3 regions of the Amycolatopsis samaneae genome follow, and region 2 is predicted to be linked to each of the others. Evidence: riboswitches for the same ligand, from Rfam matches in the RefSeq annotation. Region 2 holds a riboswitch; each other region holds the start of a gene.
What was found. A riboswitch is a leader RNA that binds a small molecule or an ion and turns the genes downstream of it on or off. The one in region 2 is predicted to bind S-adenosylmethionine.
Positions count from the first base shown of each region.

Region 1 (2,260 bases), on a different contig from region 2:
GCCGCCGATGGTGGCGAGCTCGACGTCGAAGCGGCCCGCCGCCTCGGGGAGCAGGGCACCGACCGACGCGAAGCCGATCAGCACGACGTCCACCGCGCGGTCGTAGCGCGCGGACTGCGCGCGGGTGGTCTCGATCGCGGGCAGCAGGGCCTGCGCGGTGCGGCTGGCCGGGTCGGAGATCAGGTCCAGCACGGTGCCGCGTTCGAGGACGGCGCCGTCCTCCAGCACCGCGACGTCGTCGCACACGCGCCGCACCACGGTCGTGTCCGGGGTGGTGACCACGATCGTGACGCCCAGCTCGGCCCTGGCGCGGTCGAGCACGGTCAGCACGGCGCCCGCCTCGTCGGCGCTGACACCGGAGGTCGGGTCGTCGGCCAGCAGCACCGACGGGCCCGCGGCAAGGGCCTTCGCGACGGCGACCCGGCGCAGCTGGCCCTCGGTCAGCTCGGCAGGGCGCTGGGCGGCGCGCGGGGTGAGCCCGACGAGGTCGAGCAGCGTGCCCACCCGGCTGCGGCGCTGCGGCCCGTCCACCCCCAGCTGTTCCAGCGGGGTGGCGATGTTGCCCGCGATGGTCCGCTCGGCGATCAGCTCCGGCTTGGTGCCGACCACGCCGAGCTGACGGCGGATCTCGCGAAGGCGCCTGCCGTCGAGCGTGCCGGTGTTGAGGCCGTCGAGCCGGACCACGCCGCGGTCGGGGCGCTCCTGCAGCGCGATGCACCGGGCGAGGGTGGACTTGCCCGAGCCGGCCGGGCCGACCACGCCGAAGAGGGAACCGGCCTGCACGTCGACGCTCACGTCCCGCAGCGCGACGACCGGATTTCCGTTGTGGGGAAAGGATTTGGTCAGGTTTTCGACAGTGATCACGAAAGGCTCCAGAAGCTGGGCGCAGCACCCCGCGGGCGCGCCGACCGTTCACCAATTGACCGTCCAAATTGGACGGTGCTCACGAAGTGGAATGCAGGCGGAAGAACTCAGGCGAGAACGGTGGAGCGTCGACACGCACAGACCGTGCGGCGACCTTCATCGACTACGCGCCGCCTGGTGAGCAGGAGCGGGCGGGCAACCCTCTTCATGGAAGTGGCCTCCATCGGTCCTGGCGGTAGCACCTGCCCGGTGGGGTGGTTGCTGCGACTTCGGCGAGCCAGGTCTCTCAGTCGCTCGGGATGGACGCATTGAGTAAAACCGATCCCATGGATTGAACGCAAGCCCATAGGCGCAGATCACACGACTGGCCGTGTCCGGAAACCGGGATCAGGCGGCCACGCGGCCCTTCACGGGAAAGCGGTCACGCACCGGATGCGCGCGACGCCGCCACGATGCGCGCGAAGTCGCCGACACCGAGCTGTTCGCCCCTGGTCTTCGGATCGATCCCCGCCGCGGTGAGCAGCGCGCCCGCGCGCTCCGCAGAACCCGCCCACCCGGCGAGCGCCGCGCGCAGGGTTTTCCGCCGCTGCGCGAAGGCCGCGTCCACGACGGCGAACAGGGCCTCCCTGTCCACCCCGCCCGACGCGTTCACTTCGTCCACTGTGGACTCGAAATCCGTGCGCTCGAAGGAAACCAGCGCGGAATCGACGTTGGGTACCGGCCAGAACACCGACCGTGGCACGGCGGCGACCTTGCGGGCCCTGCCGTACCAGGCGAGCTTGACGCTGGGCACGCCGTAGATCCGGCCGCCCGGCCCGGCGGCCATCCGGTCGGCGACCTCGGTCTGCACCATGACGAGACCGCGCGCGAGCGAGGGCAGCTCGGCGAGCAGGTGCAGCACGACGGGCACCGCGACGTTGTAGGGCAGGTTCGCGACCAGTGCCACCGGCTCGGCGGGCAGTTCGGCGGCCCGGACGCGGAGCGCGTCGGCACCGACCACCGTCAGCCTCCCGGCGGCCTCCGCGCCGCGCTCGGCGACCGTCACGGGCAGCCGCTCAGCGAGTACGGGATCGATCTCGACGGCGATCACCTCGGCACCGGTGCCGAGCAGCCCGAGGGTCAGCGAGCCGAGCCCCGGCCCGACCTCGAGGACGACGTCACCCGCCCCGACGCCGGCGAGCTCGACGATGCGCCGGACGGTGTTCGGATCGTGCACGAAGTTCTGGCCGAGCTTCTTCGTCGGCCGGACGTCCAGCTCGGCCGCGAGCCCCCTGATCTCGGCAGGGCCAAGCAGTTCCACCACCGGCAGATCGTACCCAGCGTCCGGTGGCCGGGACGTGCCGAGGGACGCCTTCGGCACGAACCCGGAGGTGGCGAGGGTCCGTGAATGCCACAT
Region 1 covers NZ_BAABHG010000006.1:9,574-11,833, forward strand. The annotation lists gene ABD987_RS16635 (methionine ABC transporter ATP-binding protein) at 1-864, opposite strand, end outside; SAM riboswitch class I at 1,082-1,170, opposite strand; gene rsmA (16S rRNA (adenine(1518)-N(6)/adenine(1519)-N(6))-dimethyltransferase RsmA) at 1,286-2,167, opposite strand.
Region 1: linked by a shared signal. The riboswitch ahead of ABD987_RS16635 (methionine ABC transporter ATP-binding protein) and the one ahead of thrC (threonine synthase) in region 2 are both predicted to bind S-adenosylmethionine.

Region 2 (2,260 bases):
CCGAGCTGTCCGAGCTCGCGGAAACCCTTGTCCACCTTGGTCAGCTGGGAACCGGAGGCGATCGGCACGACGATCTGTTCGGGCAGCCGCCAGCCGAGCTGCTCGGCGACCTCGAAGGCCAGCGTCTTCGAACCCTCCGAGTAGTACGGGCGGACGTTGACGTTCACGAAGGCCCAGGTCGGCTGCTCGGCGGCGAGTTCGGTGGCGAGGCGGTTGACGTCGTCGTAGTTGCCGTCGACGGCGATCAGCGCGCCGTCGTACACCGCGGTGGTGAGGATCTTGGCGCGTTCCAGCGTCTTCGGGATCAGCACGACCGACTGCCAGCCCGCGCGGGCGGCCGCGGCGGCGACGGCGTTGGCCAGGTTGCCGGTGGAGGGACAGCACAGCACCTCGAACCCGAACTCGCGGGCGGCCGCGAGCGCCACGGCGACGACGCGGTCCTTGAAGGAGTGCGTCGGGTTCCCGGTGTCGTCCTTGACCCAGATCCGCTTGACCCCCAGCGCCTTCGCCAGCCGGTCGGCCCGGACCAGCCGGGTGCCGCCGGGCTCGGTGTTGGGGATCTCCTCGACGTTGGAGGGAACCGGGAGGAGTTTCTTGTAGCGCCAGATGTTCTTCGGGCCGGCCTCGATGTCCTCGCGCCGGACCCGGCCGAAGTCGTAGGCGACCTCGAGCGGCGAGAAGTCTTCGGCGGAGACGAATTCCGGAGCGAGCGGCTGCCGGTGACCCTCTTCCTTCGACACCAGTTCGACGGCCGGGCCCAGGTCCGGGGTCTTGGTGGTGGAGGTCGTGCCGAGGGTTGCGGTCATCGCGAGGTTCCTTTCCTCATCTGCCCCGCCGAAGCGGGCCGGAATTGGCACCGTGTTCGTCAGCTATCCCGCGATCGCGGGATGACAGGCTTGACGCCGGTTGCCGGGGCTTCGTCGGGCCGTTCCCTCTGCCCCTCTGGATGAGCGGTATTCGGTTGTCGGCGCGCCGGTGGGCGCTGCCTCGGGACACACCGTACGGCATCCCGAGCGGCTCGTGCCACGGTGGGCGCTCCGGTGTCACCGGAGCGGGCGCCCCGCCGGGCGGGTGAGAGGATCGGGGGGTGACCGCGCAAGCCACCGCCACCGCGCCCCTGCATCTCGTGCTCGGTGAGGAAGAACTGCTCATCGAACGGGCCGTCCGCGCCGCGCTGGACGCCGCGAAGGCGGCCGATCCGACCGCCGACATGACCAGGACGCGGGTGTCGGAACTCACAGCGCCCGAACTCGCCGAACTGGTGAGCCCGTCCCTGTTCAGCGAGGGCCGGGTGATCGTCCTCGAGGCGGCGCAGGACATCTCGCAGGAGCTGGCCGACGCCGTGCTGTCCTACGTCAAGTCACCCGCGGACGGCATCGTGCTGGTCGTCGTGCACACCGGCGGCGGCCGGAGCAAGGCGGCGAAGGCGCTGCCCGCCGCGCTGCGCAAGGCGGGCGCCGAGATCACCGAATGCGCCAAGCTGACCAAGGCCGCCGACCGGGAGTCGTTCGTCCGCAACGAAATCCGCCGGGCGGGCGGCAAGGCCGACGGCGCCGCGGTGCTCGCGCTGATCGACGCGGTGGGCTCGGATCTGCGTGAGCTGTCGTCGGCGGCGACCCAGCTCGTCGCGGATGCCGGTGGCGTCGTCGACGAGCAGGCCGTGCGCCGGTACCACCGGGGCCGGGCCGACGTCACGGGTTTCGCGGTCGCGGAGAAGGCGGTGGCGGGGGACCGGGCGGCCGCGCTGGAACAGCTGCGCTGGGCGATGCAGCTCGGCGTGCCGCACGTGCTCGTCGCCGACGCGCTCGCGGACGCCGTCCGCACCATCGCCAGGGTTTCCGCCGCCGGGCGGGGCAATCCGAACCAGCTGGCAGGCGAGCTGGGGATGCCGCCGTGGAAGGTGCGCAAGGCGCAGGGGCAGTCGCGCGGCTGGAACGCCGACGGTCTCGCGGCCGCGATGCGCGTCGTCGCGCGGCTCAACTCCGAGGTCAAAGGCGCCGCGGCGAGTCCGGACTACGCGCTGGAACGTGCCGTGAGCGAGGTGGTCGCCGCCAAGGGCGACCGCTGAGCGGACCGACGCGAAAGGCCCCCGGTGACCGAAGTCACCGGGGGCCTTTCGGATGAAGAACGACTCAGAGCGCGTTGGCGCGCTTGGCCATCGCGGACTTCTTGTTCGCGGCCTGGTTGGCGTGGATGACGCCCTTGGTGACGGCCTTGTCCAGCTTCTTGGCGGCGTCGCGCTGCAGCTCGGCGGCCTTGG
Region 2 covers NZ_BAABHG010000019.1:172,805-175,064, reverse strand. The annotation lists gene thrC (threonine synthase) at 1-806, opposite strand, end outside; SAM riboswitch class I at 820-953, opposite strand; gene holA (DNA polymerase III subunit delta) at 1,088-2,068, shown strand; gene rpsT (30S ribosomal protein S20) at 2,133-2,260, opposite strand, start outside.

Region 3 (2,260 bases), on a different contig from region 2:
GTATCGTCGCCGTGTTCCGCCCACCGCGCCACGATAGCGAAATCAGGCAGGGAAATCAGGCGCAGAACGGGGGCAGTGCGCGCGGATCGCCGACCGGGGCCCAGCGGCCGTCCTGCTTCGTGTACTCCCACCGGGCGCCACGGGCGACGATCTGCCGCAGCGCGAGCACGAGCCGGTCGACGTGTTCGGTGGTGCTGCCGAGCCCGAGGCTGACCCGCACCGCCTGCCGGCCCGCTCCCCCGGCGACGCCGATGAGCCGCTTCGTCGCCACGTGCGCGCAGAAGGCGCCGTCGCGCACGCCGATGCCGTACTCGGCCGACAGCACCGCCGCCAGCCAGCCGGGTTCGAACCCGTCGACCACGAAGCTGACCGTGCCGACGCGGTCCACCGGCGCGTCGAACAGCCGCAGCTCGGCGCAGCCCGGAATCGCGGCGAGACCCTTGCGCAGCCGGGAAAGCAGGATCTCCTCGTGCGCGCCGACCGCGTCCCAGTGGGCGGCGAGCTGCTCGCACGCCACGCCCAGCGCGTACACGCCGACGGTGTTGGGCGAACCGGCCTCGTGCCGTTCCGGCCCGTCGTTCCAGACGACGGCGAGTTCGTCGGCCTCGCCCGTGACGAGCTTGGTCGCGCCCCCGCCGGCGAGGTACGGCTGCGCGGCGCGCAGCCAGTCCGCGCGGCCGATCAGCGCGCCGGCGCCGAACGGGGCGTACAGCTTGTGGCCGGACAGCGCGACGTAGTCGACGTCCAGCTCCCGCAGGGAAATCCGGCGGTGCGGGGCGAGTTGCGCGGCGTCGAGCGCGATCCGGGCGCCGTGCCGGCGGGCCACCGCGGCGATCTCCGCCACCGGCAACAGCTCACCGGTCACATTGGACGCTCCGGTGACGACCACCAGACGCGGTCCCTGCGGGCACTCCGCGAGCGCTTCGTCCACAGCGGACACCGCGGCGAGCCGGGTACGCGGGGCGGGGATCCGCCGGACGTTCGGGCCACGCCACGGCAGTAGCGCGGCGTGGTGCTCGGTGTCGAACACGACCACCGAGGTGTGCCGGGGCAGGCTGCGGGCGAGCAGGTTGAAGGAATCGGTGGTGTTGCGGGTGAACACCACGGTGTCGGTGGCGCGCGCGTCGACGAACCGGCGCAGGATGTCGCGCGTGCGCTCGTAAAGCCGCGTCGAGACCTGCGAAGCGAATCCGGCGCCGCGGTGCACGCTCGCGTACCAGGGCAGGAACTCGTCCACCGCGCGGCGCACGGCGTCCAGACAGGGCGCGCTCGCGGCGTGGTCGAGGTTCGCGTAGCCGATCTCGCCACCGGTGACGAGCGGAACGCTCAGCCCGGCACCGGCGACCGCCGGAATTCCTTGCGGCGCAACGGTAACCGGGGTTTCGGTGGTGTTCTGGTGATTGACGGCGAGTGTCATCGGGTGCCTCCTCGGCGGTCCGGGGGACCCCCGGCGAGGGGCCCGCGCTTGCCCGCCGCACCTCGCGACAGGCCCGGTCCTCACCCGGGGCACCCCACCGCGGTTGGAGGGTTGCCGGCCAGCAAGCCGGGGCTTAGCGCTGGCACTCATGACCTGACGACGAAGATAGCCGACATCCCGGGCGCCGAGCCAGCCCCGTCCGGGTGACTGAGACAGCCGTCACTCTCGCAGGTCGCCGTGACGTGCTTCACACGGAAAGGGTGACAGGAGGTTGTCGCGAACGGCTGCGAAAGTCGGCGACATGACGATCATCGATCAGGACTGCCTCGCCGAAACCTTGGCGTTCAACGAGAAATTCGCCGCCACCGCCGCGAGCCGCCCGGCACGCGGGCGGACGCCGGACGCGGCCAAGCTGGCGCGCCTGCGCCGCAACCGGCTCGGCGGTGACACGCCGCCGGTCCGGCTGCCACAGGGAGAAGACCGTGTCGTCGACGGCGTGCGGGTGCGGGTCTTCGTGCCGGATCACGCCGACGGCGTCTACCTGCACCTCCACGGCGGCGGCTGGGCGTTCGGCTCCGCGGACGGGCAGGACGAACGGCTCTGGGGGCTCGCCGTGCGGGCGCGGCTGGCCGTGGTGAGCGTGGACTACCGCCTCGCCCCGGAACACCCGTTCCCCGCCGGACCGGACGACTGCGAAGCGGCCGCCCGCTGGCTGGTGCGGCACGCCGCCGCGGAGTTCGGGACCGAACGACTGCTGATCGGCGGCGAGTCGGCCGGGGCGCATCTCAGTGTCCTGACGCTGCTGCGGCTGCGGGACCGGCACGGCGTCACCGGCGCGTTCCG
Region 3 covers NZ_BAABHG010000013.1:113,164-115,423, reverse strand. The annotation lists gene ABD987_RS31065 (hypothetical protein) at 1-24, opposite strand, end outside; gene ABD987_RS31060 (aminotransferase class V-fold PLP-dependent enzyme) at 56-1,417, opposite strand; SAM riboswitch class IV at 1,457-1,571, opposite strand; gene ABD987_RS31055 (alpha/beta hydrolase) at 1,719-2,260, shown strand, end outside.
Region 3: linked by a shared signal. The riboswitch ahead of ABD987_RS31060 (aminotransferase class V-fold PLP-dependent enzyme) and the one ahead of thrC (threonine synthase) in region 2 are both predicted to bind S-adenosylmethionine.